3 regions of the Enterobacter sp. RIT637 genome follow, and region 3 is predicted to be linked to each of the others. Evidence: predicted binding sites of a transcription regulator. Region 3 holds the regulator's gene; each other region holds the start of a gene.
What was found. Region 3 encodes PhoB, which activates phosphate uptake and scavenging genes when phosphate is short. Its sites were predicted from a motif close to CTGTCATAAAACTGNCNNAT; they were not measured.
Positions count from the first base shown of each region.

Region 1: the regulator PhoB is predicted to act here: its motif matches at 3,509-3,528, upstream of K5E19_RS13335 (esterase-like activity of phytase family protein).
Region 2: the regulator PhoB is predicted to act here: its motif matches at 4,228-4,247, upstream of kdgR (DNA-binding transcriptional regulator KdgR).

Region 1 covers NZ_JAIHAZ010000007.1:203,807-211,518, reverse strand. Annotated here, with positions in the region: gene K5E19_RS13350 (carbon starvation CstA family protein) at 1-784, shown strand, start outside; gene K5E19_RS13345 (YbdD/YjiX family protein) at 881-1,084, shown strand; gene yjiA (GTPase) at 1,095-2,048, shown strand; gene K5E19_RS13335 (esterase-like activity of phytase family protein) at 2,105-3,463, opposite strand; gene K5E19_RS13330 (YfaZ family outer membrane protein) at 3,874-4,419, shown strand; gene K5E19_RS13325 (NAD-dependent succinate-semialdehyde dehydrogenase) at 4,476-5,846, opposite strand; gene K5E19_RS13320 (AraC family transcriptional regulator) at 5,998-6,741, shown strand; gene K5E19_RS13315 (LysE family translocator) at 6,789-7,418, shown strand; gene K5E19_RS13310 (hypothetical protein) at 7,707-7,712, opposite strand, start outside.
Region 2 covers NZ_JAIHAZ010000002.1:523,824-531,535, reverse strand. Annotated here, with positions in the region: gene prc (carboxy terminal-processing peptidase) at 1-1,661, shown strand, start outside; gene htpX (protease HtpX) at 1,855-2,736, shown strand; gene K5E19_RS06065 (MFS transporter) at 2,787-4,160, opposite strand; gene kdgR (DNA-binding transcriptional regulator KdgR) at 4,339-5,130, shown strand; gene K5E19_RS06055 (YobH family protein) at 5,194-5,433, opposite strand; gene mgrB (PhoP/PhoQ regulator MgrB) at 5,593-5,736, shown strand; gene K5E19_RS06045 (YebO family protein) at 5,811-6,101, shown strand; gene K5E19_RS06040 (MBL fold metallo-hydrolase) at 6,131-7,120, shown strand; gene K5E19_RS06035 (DUF2627 domain-containing protein) at 7,648-7,712, shown strand, end outside.
Region 3 covers NZ_JAIHAZ010000014.1:2,378-10,089, forward strand. Annotated here, with positions in the region: gene proY (proline-specific permease ProY) at 1-1,345, opposite strand, end outside; gene brnQ (branched-chain amino acid transporter carrier protein BrnQ) at 1,427-2,746, opposite strand; gene phoR (phosphate regulon sensor histidine kinase PhoR) at 3,156-4,451, opposite strand; gene phoB (phosphate response regulator transcription factor PhoB) at 4,473-5,162, opposite strand; gene sbcD (exonuclease subunit SbcD) at 5,350-6,555, shown strand; gene sbcC (exonuclease subunit SbcC) at 6,552-7,712, shown strand, end outside.

The sequences.
Region 1 (7,712 bases), on a different contig from region 3:
GTCCGTGCTGAACCGCGCTGGTGGTGCTCCTACGCTGGCCGTCGGTATCGCACACGTGTTCCACAAAGTGCTGCCGTGGGCGGACATGGGCTTCTGGTACCACTTCGGTATTCTGTTCGAAGCGCTGTTCATCCTGACCGCGCTGGACGCCGGTACCCGTGCGGGCCGCTTTATGCTGCAAGATTTGCTCGGTAACTTCGTGCCGTTCCTGAAGAAAACCGACTCTCTGGTAGCGGGCATTCTGGGTACTGCGGGCTGCGTAGGCCTGTGGGGTTACCTGCTGTATCAGGGCGTTGTCGACCCACTCGGCGGCGTGAAGAGCCTGTGGCCGCTGTTCGGTATCTCTAACCAGATGCTCGCAGCCGTTGCTCTGGTGCTCGGTACCGTGGTCCTCGTGAAGATGAAACGCACCAAATACATCTGGGTAACGGTTGTTCCTGCGCTGTGGCTGCTGCTCTGCACCACCTGGGCGCTTGGCCTGAAGCTGTTCAGCGCCAACCCGCAGCTGGAAGGCTTCTTCTTCATGGCTAATCAGTACAAAGAGAAGATTGCAGCAGGCGGTGCGGATCTGACCGCGCAGCAGATTGCCAACATGAACCATATCGTGGTGAACAACTACACCAACGCGGGTTTGAGCATTCTGTTCCTGGTGGTGGTGTACAGCATCATCTTCTACGGCATCAAAACCTGGATGAACGTGCGCAACGCCGACGGTCGTACGGATAAAGAAACCCCGTACGTGCCGGTGCCGGAAGGCGGCGTGAAGACCTCATCACACCATTAAAATAATGGCGGGTGGCGCTACGCTGACCCGCCCTACACAGTAACTGTAGGCCCGGTAAGCGTAGCGCCACCGGGCTTTTTCTGTCTGGAACCCACAATGTTTGGTAACTTAGGCGAAGCAAAAAAATACCTCGGTCAGGCGGCGAAAATGCTGATTGGCATTCCGGACTATGACAACTACGTTGAGCATATGAAGACCAACCATCCGGATAAGCCGTACATGACCTACACCGAATTCTTCCGCGAGCGTCAGGAAGCGCGCTACGGCGGAAGTGGAGAAGGCGGCGTCCGCTGCTGCTAAAGGAGAGACCATGACCCCGATTGCCGTTACCCTGCTGACCGGTTTTCTCGGCGCCGGTAAGACCACCCTGCTGCGCCACATCCTGAATGAACAGCACGGCTTCAAAATCGCCGTCATCGAAAACGAATTTGGTGAGGTCTCGGTAGACGATCAGCTGATTGGCGATCGCGCCACCCAGATCAAAACCCTCACCAACGGCTGCATCTGCTGCACCCGCTCTAACGAATTAGAAGACGCCCTGCTGGACCTGCTCGACAGCCGCGACCGCGGCGAGATCGACTTTGACCGTCTGGTGATCGAGTGCACTGGCATGGCCGACCCCGGCCCGATTATTCAGACCTTTTTCTCTCACGAGATCCTCTGCCAGCGCTACCTGCTGGACGGCGTGATTGCCCTTGTGGATGCGGTTCACGCCGACGAGCAGATGAACCAGTTCACCATCGCCCAGTCTCAGGTAGGCTACGCCGACCGCATCCTGCTGACCAAAACCGACGTGGCGGGCGAAAGCGTTAAGCTGCGCGAGCGCCTGACGCGCATTAACTCCCGCGCGCCGATTTACACGGTGACGCATGGCGACATCGATCTGTCTCAGCTGTTCAACACCAACGGCTTTATGCTGGAAGAGAACGTCACCGCGAAACCGCGCTTCCACTTTATGGGAGACAAGCAAAACGACGTGGCGTCGATTGTGGTGGAGCTGGACTACCCGGTGGACATCAGCGAGGTTTCGCGCGTGATGGAGAACCTGCTGCTGTCGTTTGCCGACAAGCTGCTGCGCTACAAAGGGATGCTGTGGATCGACGGCGAGCCGAACCGCCTGCTATTCCAGGGCGTGCAGCGCCTGTACAGCGCCGACTGGGACAGGCCCTGGGGCGATGAACCGCCGCGCAGCGTGATGGTGTTTATAGGCATCCAACTCCCGGAAGAAGACATTCGAGCGGCGTTTGCAGGGCTGAAGAAATAACCTCCCCGAATAATCCCCTCTCCTCTATGGGGAGAGGGTTAGGGTGAGGGGTAAACTTATTTCACCGCTTCCGGCAGCGTTATAATCCACAGCTCGCTGTCCGACTCCGGCTTTTTCAGCGGCTTCACGCTGAGCGTGGTTTCCACCGGTTTATCATCCAGCGTCAGCTTGCCCTCCGCGTTCACCCGATAATCCTTGAGCTTCTTGCCCTCGACCGGGTGTTGCATCGCCACCTTCACGCCAAAGTCGTTATCGTTCGCCACCGCAAGCGTTTTGCTGTCGATCAGCGCCAGCCCTTCGGCCTTCTCCTGCTGCCAGCCCAGCGCGCGCAGATCGACAACCTGCGTTTTAGCCGCAAGCGTTATGCCGCGCTGCGCCAGGGTTTTCTCATCATCAAACTCAGGGTACTCGCCCGGCTTGTCAAAGGCGGAAAGGTCGCTCGCCTTGCTGAGATCCACCTTGTAAATCAGGTTACGCATGGCGTCATTTTTATCCTCACCCTGCTCAATCAGCAGGATATGCTGGTCATCGAGCGCCACAATGTCGCCGATTTTGGCATCGCTGTTTTTACCGTAGACCGCGCTGTCGATAGGGTAACCGTACATCGCGGTTTTGCCGGTCGCCGGGTCGAAGCTCACCAGACGCGTAAACAGCGCCTGCTTTTTGCTCTTACCGTCAATATCCAGCGTGCTTTGCACGGCGGCGATAATCCGCCCGTCCGGCATCCGGGTCAGGCCTTCAAAGCCCCGGTTTGCCTGGCGCCATTTGATAATATTTGGCAGACCGCCCGCGATGGATTTCTCCCCTTCCGCTGCCTGCGGCCCGTGGATCGCCAGGATCTTCCCTTTGCTATCGACGTTGATCAGGAACGGGCCATACTCGTCGCACAGCCAGTAGCCGCCTTTGCCGTCCGGGGTGATGCCTTCCGTGTCCAGCCCGCGATTGTCGCCATTCAGAATGTTTAGCGTGTCGCTGAATGCCACTTCATTGGTGGAGCCAATCACGCCGCTTTGCAGCGGCAGGCCGTTAATCTCGCCTTTATCGTCATGCAGCGGGCGGGCGTCGATAGCCTCCGCTTTGCCGTTCTGGACGCGGATGGTCATCAGCAGCGGCGCGAAATCTGGCGTGACAAATATTTTGGCTTCGTTTTTACCCATTTTTGGCGCATCGGCGTTGGGACCGCGATCGGTCACGGTCGCAAAGGTCAGGGCATCGCCCTGCTTGCCGGTAAACAGCAGGCCAGAGCCAATCCCGACCGGGAGTCCGTTCGGAAACGCGCTGGCAAACGCGCCGCTGTATTTCACATGCGAGCCTTCAGGGAAGCTGACGATATAGCGCTCTGCGGTAGGTTGAGCCGCCAGGGCAGAGAATGAGAGCGCGCAGCTCACGAGCACAGGAATAATTTTTCTTTTCATGTTGTTAGCATCCAGTTAGTGAAGCCAACAACGTAATGAAGAAACGTGTCAGAAAAATGACATGAAAGGACGGCGGATCTGCACAAAATTACGTATAGCAACCACCAGAAATGTAAACCTCTGTCTTTATCTGTGACAGATGAAACACTTTTGGAAATTATTAGAAACTCAATTAATTCATCTCAAATGGCTTTCTTTGCCTCGTTCAGTTGTCGTTTAGCCAAAACTCTAAACTGTTCCTAAACGCGAATTTATTTGCCATTGACGACCTTCTAAACAAACAATTTGGCAACAGATAAAGATTAAATACCCAACAAAAACAGTATAAAACCGCGATAGACATCACATTTGCAGTCATAAACATCCGTTGTTAAGGTGCCCTCAGATTAATTTGATAACGAGGAACACTCATGAAAAAGCTTAACGTACTCATCCTTTCCGCCCTGACCGCGGTATCTGGCTCCGCACTGGCAATGGGCGGCAGCATTGAGCAGGGGAAAAACTTTACTAACCTCAATCTGGAAATGGGGAAATCCTCATCCGGCCTGTACGCTGAAAGCAACTGGCTGAAAAACACTGACGACGGCACCCAGACTGGCGGCGTAGGTGCAGGCTACAACTTTGAAGTCGGCCCGGTGATGTTGAACGCAGGTGCGAAAGCGATCTACATCGGCCCGAAAAAAGGCGATAACGGCGTTGCGTTCCCAATCGGTGGCGGCGTAAACGTGGCCCTGACCGACAGCATCAACGTCTTCGGTGAAGGCTATGTGGCACCAGACGGCCTGAACAACAGCGTGAAAAACTACGTTGAAGCCAACGGCGGCGTAAGCTGGACCCCAATCAAACCAGTTACGCTGAAAGTGGGTTACCGCCACGTGAGCGTTGACGGCAAAGATGGTCGTCCAAACCACACCCTGATTGACGGTGCGTATGTGGGCGGCGGCGTGAGCTTCTAAGGCTCCGCAACGTGCAAAAAAAACCTGCCATCCGGCAGGTTTTTTTATGGTTGAAATTACTTACGCACCACTACCAGCTTCTGGTTCACAAACTCTTTGATCCCCAGATCCGACAGCTCGCGCCCGTAGCCGGACCGCTTCACGCCGCCGAACGGCAGCTCTGGCGCGGTATCGGTGAGCCAGTTGATGTACACCATCCCGGTCTCAATCCGCGACGCCATTTTCTTCGCGCGCTCGATGTCCTGGCTGAATACCGCACCGCCCAGGCCGTAGTGGGAGTCGTTCGCCAGCGCGACCGCTTCGTCGTCGCTTTTCACCACGTACATCTGCGCCACCGGGCCGAAGAACTCCTCGAAGTACGCCGGGTTATCGCGGGAGATATTCGTCAGGATCGTCGGTTCGAAGAAACTCCCGTCGCGCTGCACCGGCTTGCCGCCATAGTGCAGCGTCGCACCGTTTTTCACCGCCTCGTTAACCTGTTTGGTCAGCGTTTCGAGGGCATCTTTAGACGACAGCGGCCCCAGCGTGGTGGTTTCGTCCAGCGGATCGCCAATCTTCACCTGCTTAAACGCCTCGGTGAATTTGCTCAGGAACGCGTCTGCAATCTTCTCATGCAGGATAAAGCGCTTCGCCGCGGTACAGACCTGCCCGGCATTGTTGAGCCGCGCATTCACGCCTATTTTCACGGCTTTATCAAGGTCGGCATCATCCAGCACCACGAACACGTCATTACCGCCCAGCTCCAGCGTAGATTTCTTGATGTGCTTCGCCGCCTGCGCGGCCACCGCGCTGCCGGCCTTTTCGGAGCCGGTTAATGCGGCACCCTGCACACGATCGTCAGCGATAATTTTTGCCACCTGCTCGGACGAGATAAACAGGTTGGTCCACGCCCCTTCCGGCGCGCCCGCCTCGCGCACCAGATGGGCAAAAGTCTCGGCGCAGTGCGGCACGATGCTGGCATGCTTGGCGATCACCGGGTTCCCCGCCGCCAGGTTTGGCGCCAGAACGCGCATCAGCTGGTAATACGGGAAGTTCCACGGCTCAACGGCCATCAGCACACCGATGGGGTGATGCTCCACCCAGGCTTCCCCAAGCTCAGAATCGTACTTCACCGGGGCCAGGAACTGCTTCGCGTTGTCGGCGTAGTAGCGGGCGATCTGCGCGCACAGCTTCACCTCGCCGCGGCTCTGCTCGATGAGCTTACCCATCTCCCGGCTTGCGATTTTCGCCAGATCCTCCACGCGCTCGTCGATCAGGTCGGCAAGCTTATGCAGCACCGGCAGGCGCTGGCTGATGTCGCCTTTCGCCCAGTCCGAATGATAAAGCGCATCGGCCGCCTTGAGCGCCGCTTCGATATCCGCGTCGGTATGCGAGGGGTATTCTTTGATGAGCTGGTTAGTGGCAGGATTTACTGTCTGATAAGCCATGTCGAATCTCCTTGTTTTACCGCTTAGGGTATTAAGGGTAGTCAACATGACTGGCTATGGACGTAAAGTTGGGTATATCCGGAAGGTTCTTAATGAAGCGCTGCCAGACGGTTCGCTGACGTGGTATAAAAAACCTTCAGAAGGAGCGCCCATGACCGATACCCGATACGTCCGTCAGACTTTTCACCGTGCCTCAGGCCTTGAGCTGCGCAGCACCTGGCAGAGTACGCAGGCGTACAAACGCCACAGTCACCCTCAGCTTTCCATCGGCGCGATTATGGAGGGCCAGACCTGCTGCGTGTGTCATGATAAAGAGTACATCCTTAACCCCGGGGACCTCATCGTGATCCCGGCCTGTGCGCCGCACAGCTGTAACCCCGTCGCCGGTAATCCGCGCAGCTACCATATGCTCTATATCGACACCGGGCTTCCGCTGGCGCTACAGGTGATTCGTAGCCCTGACCTGTTTGCCCATTACCTGGACGTTGTCGAGACAATGTCTCCAGCGTCAGTCGACACGCTGCTTTCTGCCCTTCCCCGCGGTGCGGATAACGCAGACGCGCTTCGCTCAACCAGCCAGCAGGTTCAGGAGGCATTTCTTTCCGATCTCACCTGCCCGCCGTCCCTCGACGAGCTTGCCCAGCGCTTCTCGCTGCGCAAGGAGACGCTGATTCGCACCTTCAGGCAGGACACCGGCCTGACGCCGGGCAGCTTTCTCAACATCTCCCGCGTGGAATACGCTAAAGCGCGGCTGCGCGCCGGGGATGATATTGCCGACGTCGGCTACCAGAGCGGCTTTGCCGACCAGAGCCACTTTCATAAGACCTTCGTGAGCTATACCGCCGCCACGCCGCGCCAGTACGCCACGGGCCGATCAATATCCGACAATAAATAGGTTCTGCAGCGCCGTACACTGACCTCGGATTGTTAACCGAGGTCTCAATGGAACTGTTATTTCCTTCCGCTTTTCTTGCGCTGGCGCTGGCGCATTTTGTTGCCCTGCTCAGCCCGGGTCCGGATTTCTTCCTGCTGGTAGGCTACGCCGCACGCTATCGTCTGCGCGGCAGCGCCGGGCTGTGCCTCGGCATCGCCGCGGGAAACGCGCTCTATATTCTTCTGGTGATTATCGGCTGGAGCGCGCTGCGCCAGTTTACGTGGCTGTTTACGCTGATCGAACTTTGCGGGGCGCTGTATCTGCTGTGGATCGGCTCGCATCTGGTGCGCAGCCGACCACAGGCGCTGGCGCTAAATGAAACTCACCAGCGCTTCCCTTCGCTGCGCAAGCAGATCCTGCTGGGGCTCGGTTCGGCGCTGTTAAACCCGAAGAACGCGCTTTTCTATCTGGCGCTGATGACGGCGCTGCTGGGGCCGGACGTCACGCTGCTTCAGCAGGCGACCTGCGGCGTCTGGATGGTAATGGTAGTGCTGGCGTGGGATCTGGCGCTGGTGACGCTGATGGGCTTATCGGCGGTGCAACAGAAGCTCAGCCGTTCGCTGTGGTGGATTGAGCGCACGGCGGGGGTGGTGTTGATGGGGTTTGGGGGATGGGTGCTGTTGCGGATACTCGAATAGCCCGGATATTAAGGAGCATAGATCTAACAGGAATTAACCATCTTTCGAATTAAAGCTTACCTCAGATATGAGGACAATAAGCAAGCTGTCCTCATTATTTCATTTAGGAATGAGTGAGGCCAAGAAACTTTGGTCACAACAATAATGAGCCTTTCTTAACATAAGATACAAACTAACGTTTCAGCGCTTTACTAAATGCCATACCAAGCAAGGTATGTTCTGTAATATGTTCAAGAACAACCTCCTCCAGTGTTGAAGCTGACTGTGCAATTAAAGCCTTGTAGTAACCTACAC
Region 2 (7,712 bases), on a different contig from region 3:
CGCTGAAAGTGCTGGAACGTCCAATGGACTTTACCGGCAACGACACCTTTAATCTGGATCGCAGCAAAGCGCCATGGCCGAAAGACGAAGCCGAGCTGAATGCGCTGTGGGACGGAAAAGTTAAATATGACGAACTGAGCCTCAAGCTCACCGGCAAAGACGAGAAAGAAATTCGTGAGACCTTAAACCGTCGCTACAAATTTGCCATCCGTCGCCTGGCGCAGACCAACAGTGAAGATGTGTTCTCCCTGGCAATGACGGCGTTCGCCCACGAAATCGATCCGCATACCAACTATCTCTCTCCACGTAACACTGAGCAGTTTAATACCGAAATGAGCCTGTCTCTGGAAGGTATTGGCGCGGTGTTGCAGATGGACGATGACTATACCCTGATCAACTCCATGGTGGCAGGTGGTCCAGCCTCCAAAAGCAAAGCGATTAGCGTAGGCGATCGCATTGTCGGTGTTGGTCAAACCGGACAGAACATGGTCGATGTCATCGGCTGGCGCCTGGACGATGTGGTTGCGCTGATTAAAGGGCCGAAAGGTAGCAAAGTTCGCCTTGAGATTCTGCCAGCAGGGAAAGGGACCAAAACCCGTATCGTTACCCTGACGCGCGAGCGCATTCGTCTTGAAGACCGTGCCGTCAAAATGTCGGTGAAAACCGTCGGTAAAGAGAAAGTCGGTGTTCTGGATATCCCTGGCTTCTACGTTGGTCTGACTGACGACGTAAAAGTGCAGTTGCAGAAGCTGGAAAAACAGAATGTCAGCAGCGTGATCATCGATCTGCGCAGCAACGGCGGTGGGGCGCTGACCGAAGCGGTTTCCCTGTCGGGTCTGTTTATCCCGTCTGGCCCGGTTGTTCAGGTCCGTGATAACAACGGTAAAGTGCGTGAAGATGCCGATACCGATGGTGTGGTCTATTACAAAGGCCCGCTGGTGGTGTTAGTCGATCGCTTCAGTGCGTCTGCTTCGGAGATCTTTGCCGCGGCAATGCAGGACTATGGCCGTGCGCTTATCGTCGGTGAGCCGACCTTTGGTAAAGGCACCGTCCAGCAGTACCGCTCTCTGAACCGTATTTACGATCAGATGCTGCGCCCGGAATGGCCTGCACTGGGCTCCGTTCAGTACACCATTCAAAAGTTTTATCGCGTGAACGGTGGCAGTACGCAGCGTAAAGGCGTGACGCCGGATATCATGATGCCAACGGGCACCGAAGAGACCGAAACGGGCGAGAAGTTTGAAGATAACGCGTTGCCGTGGGATAGCATCAATGCTGCGACATTCGTGAAATCTGGCGACATGACGCAGTTTGGTCCTGCATTGTTGAAAGACCATAACGAACGCATCCTCAAAGATCCTGAATTCCAGTACATCATGAAGGACATTGCGCGTTTCAATGCCCTGAAGGCGAAGCGGAACATTGTTTCTCTCAATTACGCTCAGCGTGAAAAAGAGAACAATGAGGATGACGCAACGCGTCTGGCGCGTATCAACGATCGCTTCAAACGTGAAGGTAAGCCTCTGCTCAAAAAACTGGACGATCTGCCAAAAGATTACCAGGAGCCGGATCCGTATCTGGACGAGACGGTGCATATCGCCCTCGACCTGGCGAATCTGGAGAAAGAGAAACCCGCAGTGCAACCGGCACCTACAAAATAATCCCTCAACAGGCACAAGACATTGTGCCTGTTTTTTTTAGTTCTGCTTCCTCTCGTCAACCTGAATTTCAATTGTGTAAAGTTGTGTCTTTCTGGTGACTTACACCCCTCGAATCCTTGAAAATAGCCACAATACCCATACGATGTGGGTAATCGCATAGTGCGTTTTGTTAAACAGAGGTTAAAAGAAAATTATGATGCGAATCGCGCTCTTCCTGCTCACCAACCTGGCGGTTATGGTGGTATTCGGGCTGGTGCTAAGCCTGACAGGAATTCAGTCGAGCAGCGTTCAGGGTCTGTTGATTATGGCGCTGCTGTTTGGTTTTGGTGGCTCATTCATCTCACTGCTCATGTCGAAGTGGATGGCGCTGAAATCAGTCGGTGGTGAAGTTATCGAGCAGCCGCGTAACGATATGGAACAGTGGCTGATGAACACGGTGGCTCAGCAGTCAAAACAGGCAGGCATCGCGATGCCGCAGGTTGCGATTTACCATGCGCCGGACATTAACGCCTTTGCAACGGGTGCGCGTCGTGATGCGTCTCTGGTTGCCGTCAGCACAGGTCTGCTGCAGAACATGAGCCGTGACGAAGCCGAAGCGGTTATCGCTCACGAAATCAGCCATATCGCGAACGGTGATATGGTGACCATGACCCTGATTCAGGGCGTGGTGAACACCTTCGTGATCTTCATCTCTCGTATCCTGGCGCAAATCGCGGCAGGCTTTATGGGGGGGAACCGCGACGAAGGAGAAGAGAGCAACGGAAACCCGCTGATCTATTTCGCTGTTTCGATGGTCCTTGAGCTGGTGTTCGGTATTCTGGCAAGCATCATTACCATGTGGTTCTCCCGTCATCGTGAGTTCCACGCGGATGCGGGATCTGCAAAACTGGTAGGGCGTGAGAAAATGATTGCTGCCCTGCAGCGTCTGAAGACCAGCTACGAGCCGCAGGAAGCAAACAGCATGATGGCCTTCTGTATTAACGGTAAATCGAAATCACTCAGTGAGCTGTTTATGTCTCACCCGCCGCTTGATAAACGTATTGAAGCGCTGCGCAGTGGCGAATACCTGAAGTAACGCGAAAACACCGAAAAAGCCGGGCTGGAGAGTACTCCGCCCGGCTTTTTTTATGCCTTCACGCCGGGCTGGGTGACCCGGAGTCCGCTGATTATGGCCGCGAGGCTTGCAAGGAACCCTGCGGTCAGGAGCGCAACGTGGTTACCGTTCTGCCCGGCAAGGTTAAACATCAGCGCAACCAGTGCAGCACCAGTACTTTGACCCAGCAGGCGCGCCGTGCCGAGCATGCCGCTGGCTCCCCCGCTGCGATGGCGCGGTGCGGAAGTGATAATGGTGTGGTTGTTAGGCGACTGGAACAAACCAAAACCCGCACCGCACAGGATCATGCGCCAGATGATATCCAGATCCGTAGGCGATGAGGGAAGCAGAGCCAGGGCAAACAAGCCGGTTGCCATCACCGTCAGCCCGATTGCACCCAGCAGTCCGGCATGCACGCGTTCGATCAAATACCCGGCCAGCGGCGCCATCACCATCGTCGCCAGCGGCCACGGCGTTAACAGCAGCCCGGTTTCAACCTCAGACCGACCGACTACACTCTGCAGGAAGAAGGGCAGGGAAACCAGCGCCAGCATCTGGGCACAGAACGAGCAGATCGAGGTGCAAATAGACAGCGAGAAAAGGGGAATACGCAGCAGGTCTACCGGCAACAATGGTACCGGCAGTGCAAGCTGGCGACGTACAAAGAAGAAGCCTACAACCAGCAGGGCGGCGAGCTCTGCGCCGGTAAGCGCCAGCGACTGACCCTGGGCAAACCCGCTCAGAGCAGTGATCAGCAGGCCAAAGGTCAGGGCATTCATTACCGCACTGGGCAGATCAAAGCGGGGCATTGTGCTTTTCGGGCCATTACCAGGTAGATAGCGCAGGGCAAAGCCAATCGCGACGATGCCGAGCGGCACGTTGATGGCGAAAAGCCATTGCCAGGAGGCGACTGAAAGAATGGCCGCCGCGATAGTTGGCCCGGCGGCAGAAGAGACCGCGACAATAAAGGAGTTGATCCCCATCCCGCGCCCCAGATGACGCTGCGGGTAAATTAAGCGGATCAGCGCGGTGTTGACGCTCATCAGCGCCGCGCCGCCAAAACCCTGGGCAATACGGGCTATCGTCAGGGTGTGCAGCGAATCTGAAAGGGCGCAGAAGAGCGAGGTCAGGGTAAAAACCACCAGCCCGCACTGATAAACCCGGCGATAGCCGAACATGTCGCCCAGAAAAGAGAATGAGAGCAGCGAAACCACAATGGCGATCTGGTAGGCGTTGACGATCCAGATCGAACTGGCGGGCGAGGCCTGCAGATCGCTGGCTATCGTTGGCAGGGCCACGTTAGCAATGGCACCGTCGAGAACGGCCATGGAAATGCCGATGATAATCGTCGCAATAGCGCCGTAACGCTGGGGCAAAGGCAGGCCATCGGAAAGGATTTTTTGCATTATGGATGAATAGCTCGGTAGGAAATTATTCTCAGGGTAACTATTTTAGCACCGTTAATTCCGTTTTATGTCGCAGATTTGTAACGAAGTAAACGAGGATTGATTGCAGCTAGCATGACGGGAATTTATAATAAAAACCGGTTCTGATTTTTATAAAACACTCTCCATGAGGTGATAAATGGCAATTGCAGATTTGGATAAGCAGCCAGATTCTGTTTCTTCCGTGCTGAAGGTGTTTGGCATCTTACAGGCGCTCGGAGAAGAGCGTGAAATTGGTATTACAGAGTTGTCGCAGCGTGTGATGATGTCGAAAAGCACCGTTTATCGCTTTTTGCAAACCATGAAGTCACTGGGCTATGTCGCGCAGGAAGGAGAATCTGAAAAATACTCGCTGACGCTGAAACTGTTCGAACTGGGCGCCCGCGCCCTGCAAAACGTAGATCTGATCCGCAGTGCGGATATTCAAATGCGCGAACTTTCTCGTCTGACAAAAGAGACTGTTCACCTTGGCGCACTGGATGAGGACAGCATTGTCTACATCCATAAAATTGATTCCATGTATAACCTGCGCATGTATTCGCGCATTGGTCGTCGTAACCCGCTCTACAGTACCGCCATTGGTAAAGTCCTGCTGGCCTGGCGCGACCGTGAAGAAGTTGAGCAGATCCTCTCAGGCGTGGAATATAAACGCAGCACGGAGCGTACCATCACCACCACTGATGAGTTACTGGCGGTGCTGGATAAAGTGCGTGAGCAGGGTTACGGTGAAGATAACGAAGAACAGGAAGAAGGGCTGCGTTGCATTGGCGTACCTGTCTTCGACCGCTTTGGTGTTGTCATTGCAGGCCTGAGTATCTCATTCCCGACGCTACGCTTCTCCGAAGAACGACTGCATGAGTATGTTGCTATTCTTCATACCGCCGCGCGTAAAATCTCTGAACAGATGGGCTATAACGATTATCCGTTCTAACCCCGCAAGAGATAAAAAAACGCCGCATTTTGCGGCGTTTTTCATGGATGCGGTTCAGCAAAATTAGCCGTTATCAATCACAACGGACGATTTACGCAGAACCGGGCAGTTGGTCAAACCGATGATCCCACTGTCCGAGTGGATATACTGTGCTGTACTCATGCCCTGGGCTGTCAGGTATTTACACTTGATACCTAAACCCGCGGCGTTTTCGGTGCTCCCCACAAGCACGCCATAGCCGGTTAACAGAAGGCCAGTCCAAAGAACGGCCAGTGCAATAATAGTTCGAATGATTAAATGCATCATTGCCTCTTTATCGTTGTTGTCATGCATTTAGCCTAACCTGTTTACTCTGTGAAACAAGTGCACGATTCCGAAAAGAGTCTGTTGAGGGTACAGTTAGTCGCTGTTTAAGATAGCCGTGATAACCTGGCTGCCTCGGGTGATAAAACGGAGAGTGGAGTGAAAAAAATACGCTGGGTAATTCTGGTTATCGTGTTGGTAGCATGTGTGGTGCTGTGGACACAGACTATCAACGTGATGTGCGATCAGGATGTACAGTTTTTTAGCGGCGTTTGCGCAATCAACCAGTTTATTCCGTGGTAAGACGCATTTTTTCCTAAGGTCATTTCCTTCCTTCGCGCCAGTGGTAAAATGGGCGTTTTTATTGAGGTGGTGAAATGGGTGAGTTAATGAATTCAGGGCTGCTAAATCTGGCATCCCTGATGGTCTCGTTGGTTATTCTGGTCACAGGATTGGTCATTTGGTTTTTCGTCAACCGTGCCAGCTCGCGTACGAACGAGCAAATTGAGTTGCTTGAAGCGCTGCTCGATCAGCAAAAGCGTCAAAATGCGCTGCTGCGCCGTCTGTGCGAAGCGAACGAACCAGAAGAGAAAGAAGCCCCTAAAGAAGCGGTCCTCGCAGACAAAGAAAACGAAGACGATTTTATCCGTCTGGTGGCTGAACGATAAACCTATAATGTAGCTCGCGGGAGGTGGCCGTGGTCTGGAAAAATCCCTGGTATGACCCCTCCCGGCTCCATCACACGCCAGATGGCTTTCGCAATACCGCTCCTGTGGGACATCAGCCCGGCGATGTGGAGCGCTGGCGTAAGGCGCGGAAAGCCGCAGGTTTACCGAAACCGCCTGCGCTGGGCTATGACGATTTCATCCGCCAGTGGTGGCAACCGGTTGAGCTGGACCAGCCACAAGGCGACGGGGCATGGTGGCTTGGACACGCGAGTCTGCTGGTGCAGATGGATGGCAACACCATTCTGACCGACCCGGTCTTTTCGCGACGCGCTTCTCCGCTTCCTTTTGCCGGACCGGTGCGCAAAACACCTCCTGCACTGTCAGTTGAACAACTTGTGCAGCTTGATGCGGTGGTTATCTCGCATAATCACTACGATCATCTCGACGATGCAACCATTCGCCGTATCCTGAAACGTTTTCCCGACGTAATGCTGTTTGTTCCCTTAGGTCTGGCTGAGTGGTTTCGCCGTCGCGGAGCCAGGCACATCGTACAACTCGACTGGTGGCAGAGCATGACCTGGCAGGGTATCACTCTGACAGCCGTTCCGGCGCAGCACTGGAGTATGCGTACCCCCTGGAACCGGAATCGATCCTTATGGTGTGGCTGGGTCTTTGAGGGACGAAAGCACCGTTTTTGGTTCAGCGGCGATACGGGCTATACGCCGGAGTTGTTAACGATCCCCGAACGTTTGGGCAAAATTGACGCCGCCGCGTTGCCGATTGGCGCGTATGCACCAGAATGGTTCATGGCGGTCCATCATATGGACCCGCAATCTGCCGTGGCGTTATGGCAGCAGCTCGGCCAGCCCCTGGCCTTTCCCATCCATTGGGGCGTGTTTGAACTGGCAGATGAATCCCTTGATGAACCTGTGCAGGCGTTAACTCAGGCACTTAATAATGTAGCACCGATTAATAATTCCTTCAGGATACTGAAAATTGGCGAATATTTATCCTTTTAAACAATGCGCGCAATAGTTGCATATATTTTGTATTTATAGCCCTTCAGGATTGTTTTATTTTTATCGAAACGTTTTGCTTGCCTTGTTTTGAGGCAGAGTCATAAAAATTTCATTATTTTGGTGCATCGTGTTCTTTATTCATTGGTGATTTTTAATGCAGTGTCAGTATGTTTATTAACACCAAATATGCATTGTCCTATTCCCAATGCGTTGGAATGTTTTGAGCATAAGTTTTCACAAAATGTTCTAACGCAATCAATGTTCTAAAGAAAGTTGCCCCTGAATCTGGACGGCATGTAATGTATGGTCTATGGTAAAAAAGTCTTTGATAACAGCGCTTGCGGTAATAGCGCAGTGGCGGTGTACAGGACTCACGTTGTCCATGATCGTTGCGCATAAGTGTGCAGATCATACCAGGGCAGTGTTTGAATTTGTGCGGCGGATCGAGACACGTTTAAAAATGGCTTGCCATATTAATCGTTGTGTGTGATAACACGTTTTGGGTCAAACGAGGTACAGTTCTGTTTATGTGTGGCATTTTCAGTAAAGAAGTCCTGAGTAAACACGTTGTCGTTGAATACCGCTTCTCTGC
Region 3 (7,712 bases):
GGCGGCATTTGAATATCCAGCCTACCAGCAGCAGGACGATCCACGCGAAGCCCACGTACAGGGAGATACGGGTATCAGGATGGTAGCCAATCAGCGCAATAATAAAGACCAGGAAGATCAGGCCGACCACAGTGGTTGGCACGCCGCCCGGCACTTTGAACTTCAGCGCTTTGGCCTCTTCCGGCGACAGGCGACGGCGGAACGCAATCTGCGACAGGAGGATCATGATCCACACCCACACCGTCGCGAAGGTCGCCAGCGACGCAATCACCAGGAAGACGTTCTCTGGCATGATGTAGTTAAGGTAAACCGAGAACAGCAGCGCCACGGTCATCACCACTACCGTCACCCACGGCGTGCCGCGGCGTGAGGTTTTGGCAAACACCTTCGGCGCGCTGCCCTGCTCCGCCATGCCGTGCAGCATACGGCCCACGCCAAAGACGTCACTGTTGATTGCCGACAGCGACGCGGTCAGCACCACAAAGTTCAGAATGCTGGCGGCAAAGGCGATACCCATATGCTGGAAGGTCAGGACAAACGGGCTACCGTTGGTGCCAACCTGATTCCACGGGTAGATGGACATAATCACGAACAGCGTACCCACGTAGAACACCAGGATACGCATCGGCACCGAGTTGATGGCGCGCGGAATGGATTTCTCCGGGTCTTTCGCTTCCCCTGCGGTGATACCGATAATCTCGATACCGCCGTAGGCAAACATCACCATCTGCAGCGACATCACCATGCCGAGCCAGCCGTTGCTGAAGAAGCCGCCGTTGCTCCACAGATTATGGATGCCGGTCGGCTGACCGCCGTTACCGATACCCCAGATGATGATGCCGAAACCGGCGAGGATCATGATGATAATGGTCGCGACCTTGAAGAAGGAGAACCAGAACTCCAGCTCACCAAACACCTTCACGCTCATCAGGTTGACGGCGCAGATGATCAGCACCACGCTCAGCACCCAAATCCAGTGCGGCACCGCCGGGAACCAGACACCCATGTAGATACCAAACGCGGTCACGTCGGCAATCGCCACTATCAGGATTTCAAAGCAATAGGTCCAGCCGGTGATAAACCCGGCCAGCGGGCCTAAGTTTTCCTGTGCGTAGCGGGAGAAAGAGCTGGCAGACGGGTTGTGAACCGACATCTCACCCAGCGCGCGCATGATGATATAGGCCGCCACGCCGCCGATGATGTACGCCAGCAGAACGCTGGGACCGGCCATTTTGATGGCATCTGCCGAGCCATAAAAAAGACCGGTGCCGATAGCAGAGCCCAGCGCCATAAAGCGGATGTGGCGCGTGCTCAATCCACGTTTAAGTTTGTTAGTGCTTTCCATTTAAATCTTGCCATTCAACACGAAAAAAACAAAAAACCACGGGGCCTTAAGCCCCGTGGTTAAACAGTTTGTTGCCGTTGATTAATGGGCGTTCGATGCGACCTGACGCCCTGCAGCACGGTCCCAGATAATCGCCAGAACCAGTGCAACAACGGTAGGCATCAGCCAGGCCAGGCCTTGCTCAGACAGCGGCAGACGCTGTGTCCACGCAGGCAGAATGTCTGCGAAAGCTGATGCTTTAATCCCGTCAAGGATACCAAAAATCAGGCTGATAAACATGGCTGGCGCAATAATTCGTGAAAAGTTGTTCCACCACGGACGAGTAAAGCTCAGCACCACCAGCACGATGCACGGCGGGTAAATCGCCGTCAGTACCGGAATAGAGACCTGAATCAGGTGGCTCAGACCGAGGTTTGACACCGCCATAGAGAAGATGCCGAGGATAAACACCAGGGTACGGTAAGAGAGCGGCAGATACTGCGCAAAGAACTCTGCGCAGGCGCAAGTCAGGCCAACCGCCGTCACCAGACACGCCAGGAAAATCAGCGCAGCCAGCAGCATGCTGCCCGCACCGCCGAAGGTGTGCTGAACGTAAGCGTGCAGGATAGCCGCACCGTTGGCATTCTGATCGACCAGCATGGCGCTGTCGGAACCCAGGCGGAACAGTGCCAGATACAGCAGCGTCAGACCCACACCGGCCATCAGGCCAGCCCAAATGGTATAGCGAGTCAGCAGACGCGCTTCAGTCACGCCGCGGGAACGTGCGGCGTTAACGATAACGATACCAAACACCATCGCGCCCAGCGTATCCATCGTCAGATAGCCGTTCACAAAGCCGTTGGAGAAAGCAGCATTTTTATAGGCGTCCATCGCGTCGCTAATCGGGCCTGCAGGCCAGACGATAGCAGCTACCGCCAGCACGATCAGTGCCACAATTTTCAGCGGCGCCAGGAAGTTACCCACGGTATCCAGCAGTTTGCCCGGATAGAGGGAAACCAGAATCACAATCGCGAAGTAGATCAGGCTGTAGATAAACAGCGGCATCGCGCCGTCACCCGTCAGCGGAGCGATCCCCACTTCAAAGGAAACGGTCGCCGTACGCGGAGTCGCAAACAGCGGGCCAACGGCCAGATAGCAAACGGTCGCCAGCAGAACGCCAGCTACTTTGCCAATCGGGGTGCTGAGGCTGTCCACGCCGCCACCGACTTTCGCCAGCGCGACAACGGTGAGGACCGGTAGACCCACGGCAGTAATCAGGAAACCAAACGCAGCTGTCCAGACGTGTTCACCCGCCTGTAAGCCAACCATTGGAGGGAAAATGATGTTACCTGCGCCAACGAACAGCGCAAATGTCATAAAGCCCAGCGCGATGATGTCACGCGATTTTAAGTGATGGGTCATAAAACCTTACTGCCTGTGGATGTGGTGTTGAAAACGTTGAGATTTTCGCTATCCCTGATGGGACGATACAGCGGAAAATTTGCTCAATTTCAGCGGGAAATGCTCCCGTCCTGGCGTGGAGAAGAATAGTTTTTCGATTTACCACGCAAATACAGTCGGTCTGACAGTATCTGGGGGGCAATTTAAACGCTTATAACGTTTAAAGGCAAGGAGGGATCGTAAAACCAGAACAATATGCCAGTATGAAAAAACAGACCAGCACAATGCACTAATTATAAGAAAAACCCATGGCTAATCATGCGAACAAAAAACCATCAACCGTATAATATTCACACGCGTTTCGCTTGACTGCAAAGCAAACGGGCCAGCAAATGCTGGCCCGTGGAAAGGTAAAATGACACGCCTGCCGTCAGGCGATCTTTTTGGCAATTAATCGTTCCGGAATAACAAAGCTGAAGCGGGTTCCTTTGCCCAGCGTACTTTGAATATCAAGACGGCTTTCATGATGATGCACCGCGTGCTTCACAATTGCCAGCCCCAGGCCGCTTCCCCCGGTCTGCCGTGAACGCGCTTTATCCACACGGTAGAATCGCTCGGTCAGACGCGGTATATGCTCAGGGGCAATCCCCGGCCCGTTGTCCTCAACGCTAAACTCAGCGCCCGCGGTTACACGCTGCCAGCGCACCACTATATGGGTCCCTTCCGGCGTATGATTCACCGCGTTATACACCAGGTTGGAAATGGCACTGCGCAGTTCATCTTCACTGCCAAGCACCTTCAGGGTGCCGTCGACCTCAAAGCTAATCTGATGTTTTTTATGGCTTAACGTTTGCGCTTCGCGCTCCACCACCCGCAGCATCATCGGCACATCGATGGTGTCATTCAGCGCCAGTGAAGGTGCGGCTTCAATCTTCGAGAGCGTCAGCAGCTGCTTCACCAGGCCTTCCATACGGTGCGTTTGCTCGCGCATGGTGTGCAGCGCTTTTTCACGCGGCGCACCTTCGAGCGTTTGCTCCTGCATCATCTCCAGGTAGCCCTGAAGCACGGTCAACGGGGTGCGTAATTCGTGGCTCACGTTCGCGAAGAAGTTGCGTCTCGCCCCTTCCAGCTGGTGCATCTGGGTGACATCCCGCGCCACCATCAGCCACTGCCGATCGCTGTAGGGCATCACGCGGATTTCCAGATGACGCCCGTTGTTGAGCCTCAGATTATGCGGCCCCGTAAAATCACGCTTTTTCAGATACAGCGTGAACTCCGGATAACGCAGCAGGTTAAGAATGTTTTGCCCGTTATCGTCCGGCCAGCGCAGGCCCAGCAGCTGTTGCGCCAGGCCGTTACACCAGAAAATCGTGCCTTCTTCAGTGGTCAGAATGACGGCATCCGGCAGCGACTCCGCGCCGCTGCGAAAGCGTTTGATTAAGCTTCCCAGCTCGCGACGTCGCTTTTTATTGCGCATCTGCATCTGGTGCAGACCATACAGCAGCGGTTCCCAGCTGCCGCTTCCCGGCGGAGGGGTCATGCTTCTGTCCACCCACAGCCACCAGGAAAGGCGCAGTAAGTTCCAGAAATGCCAGATTAATAACCCGGTCACTGCCGCCAGCAAAAACCACGGCAGATGCCCAACGATGGCCCCCAGAATGAAGGCCGGAATACAGCATAAGATCAGTTCAAAGACGAGCCTTTTCCATGACAGACGTTCCAGCACGCGTCACACTCCTGTCACTGTTCAGAAACGGGTCGAAAAACGATAACCCGTACCGCGGACCGTCTGAACCATGCGATCGTGACCGCTCAGCTCCAGCGCTTTACGCAGGCGGCGAATATGCACATCAACCGTCCGGTCTTCCACATACACGTTAGTTCCCCAGACGTTATTCAGCAACTGCTCGCGGCTGTAGACGCGTTCCGGGTGGGTCATAAAGAAGTGCAGGAGTTTAAATTCGGTAGGTCCCATGTCGAGGGGATTTTCGCCGGTCATCACGCGGTGTGACGTTGGGTCAAGGCTGAGGCCCTGCATCTCAATCACCTCTTCCACCGCCATCGGCGAAATGCGGCGCATGACGGCTTTGATGCGTGCCACCAGCTCTTTCGGGGAGAACGGCTTGGTGATGTAATCGTCCGCGCCGGTTTCCAGACCGCGCACGCGATCCTCTTCTTCACCGCGCGCCGTCAGCATGACAACCGGAATATCGCGGGTCATCGCTTCACGTTTAAGATGTTTGATAAACTGCAGGCCAGATCCGCCAGGCAACATCCAGTCAAGCAGAATCAGATCGGGCCAGGGTTCATTCAGCTGGTTCACCGCGCTGTCATAATCTTCCGCTTCAACCGGCTGGAAGCCATTTTGTTCGAGCACGAAGCACACCATTTCACGAATTGGAGCTTCATCTTCTACGACCAGAATACGTCTCGCCATACTTTGCCCTGTCTTATCTTATTTAAGTTACAAGTTTGTAATGCGGCGTCATTATGCGTCAGATTTATGACAGATTTATGAAAAACCTTACCACCATAAATGGCAAACTGTTGTTTTATTACAGCGGTTATTTTCCACTCCCTGAGAGTTTATAATCGCCATCAACTCTTTTCGCCACGGATCAGCTATGCGCATACTTCACACTTCAGACTGGCATCTGGGTCAAAACTTTTACAGCAAAAGCCGGGCGGCGGAACACGAAGCCTTCCTGAACTGGCTGCTGGAGACGGCACAATCGCATGACGTGGATGCGATTATTGTCGCGGGTGACATCTTCGATACCGGTTCTCCACCGAGCTATGCGCGTGAGCTCTATAACCGTTTCGTGGTGAACCTGCAGCAGACCGGCTGTCATCTGGTGATTGTTGCCGGAAACCACGACTCTGTGGCCACGCTAAATGAATCCCGCGATATTCTGGCGTTTCTCAATACCACCGTGGTGGCCAGCGCCGGGCATGCCCCGCAGATCCTGAAAAAACGTGACGGCACGCCGGGAGCGGTGCTGTGCCCCATTCCATTTTTACGTCCGCGCGATATCGTGCAGAGCCAGGCGGGACTTTCCGGCGGCGAAAAGCAACAGCATTTATTACAGGCTATCACTGATTATTATCACCAGCAGCATACCGATGCCTGCGCCCTGCGCGGCGAAACGGCAATCCCGGTGATAGCAACCGGGCATCTCACCACCGTGGGTGCCAGTAAAAGTGACGCCGTACGTGACATCTATATCGGCACGCTGGATGCCTTCCCGGCGCAGAACTTCCCGCCAGCCGACTACATCGCGCTCGGGCACATTCACCGCGCGCAGATCGTCGGCGGCTGCGAGCATATCCGCTACTGCGGCTCGCCCATTTCGCTCAGCTTCGATGAAACAGGCAAGGCCAAATCCGTGCATCTTGTCAGTTTTACCGACGGTAAACTCAGCGCTGTCGAGACGCTGGACGTGCCCGTTACCCAACCGCTGGCAGTGCTAAAAGGCGATCTGGCGGCCATCGCTGAACGGCTTGAGCAGTGGCGTGGCGTCGAGCAGGTTCCGCCCGTCTGGCTGGATATCGAAATCACCACCGATGACTACCTGCACGATATGCAGCGTAAAATTCAGGCGCTGACGGAAGATTTGCCCGTCGAAGTCTTACTGGTACGCCGCAGCCGCGAGCAGCGCGAGAAAATTCTGTTAAGTGCGCAGCGTGAAACGCTCAGTGAACTGCGGGTGGAAGAGGTGTTTGAGCGTCGGTTGTCTCAGGAAGAGATTGACGACGCGAAGCGCGCAAGGCTCAACGAGCTGTTTACGCATACCTTGCATGCGCTTAACGATGAGGGAGAAAACGCATGAAAATTCTCAGCCTGCGCCTGAAAAACCTGAATTCCCTCAAGGGCGAGTGGAAAATCGACTTTACCGCTGAGCCGTTTGCCAGCAACGGGCTATTTGCCATTACCGGTGCCACCGGTGCCGGGAAAACCACCCTGCTCGACGCCATCTGCCTGGCGCTTTACCACGAAACGCCACGACTGCAAAAGGTCTCACAGGCGCAAAACGACCTGATGACGCGCGACACCGCCGAGTGCCTGGCGGAAGTGGAGTTCGAGGTAAAAGGTACTGCCTATCGCGCCTTCTGGAGCCAGAACCGTGCGCGCAATCAGCCTGACGGGAACCTGCAGGCCCCGCGCGTGGAGCTGGCTCGCTGTGAGGACGGCAAAATCCTCGCCGACAAAGTGACGGATAAACTGGAACAAACGGCAGCGCTTACCGGGCTGGACTACGGCCGTTTTACCCGCTCGATGCTGCTCTCTCAGGGACAGTTTGCCGCCTTCCTTAACGCTAAACCGAGCGATCGCGCGGAGCTGCTGGAGGAACTTACCGGCACGGAAATTTACGGCCAGATTTCCGCCATGGTCTTTGAAAAGCACAAAGCCGCGCGCAGCGCGCTTGAGATGTGCGAAGCGCAAGCTGCGGGCGTTGTCCTGTTGAGCGAAGAACAGCAGCAGCAGTTGCAGCAAAGTTTGCAGGCACTTACTGACGAAGAGAAAACCCTGCTGGCGCAGCAGCAGAACCACCAGAAAGAATTTCAGTGGCTTACGCGCAGCGAGGAGCTTATCCGCGAACAGCAGCGCGCCACGACCTTACAGCAGCAGACGCAACAGGCGCTGGCCGATGCGGCGCCCGATCTGGCAAAGCTCCAGCTCGCGCAACCCGCGTCCCAGCTCCGCCCGCTGTGGGAACATCAGCAAGAACAGGCATCACGCCTGGCGCAAACGAAGCAGCGTATTGTTGAAGTAAATACTCGCTTACTGGAAAAAACCGCCTTGCGCTCGCGGATCCGCAACGGCGCTTTACGTACTCATACGCAGCTACAGACCGAGCTGACGGCACTGGCACAGTGGCTGACAGAGCATGATCGGTACCGCCTGTGGGGCCAGGAAATTGCTGGCTGGCGGGCTCACTTCTCTCAGCTTAATCGCGATAAAAATCAGCTGACTACGCTTGCTGCG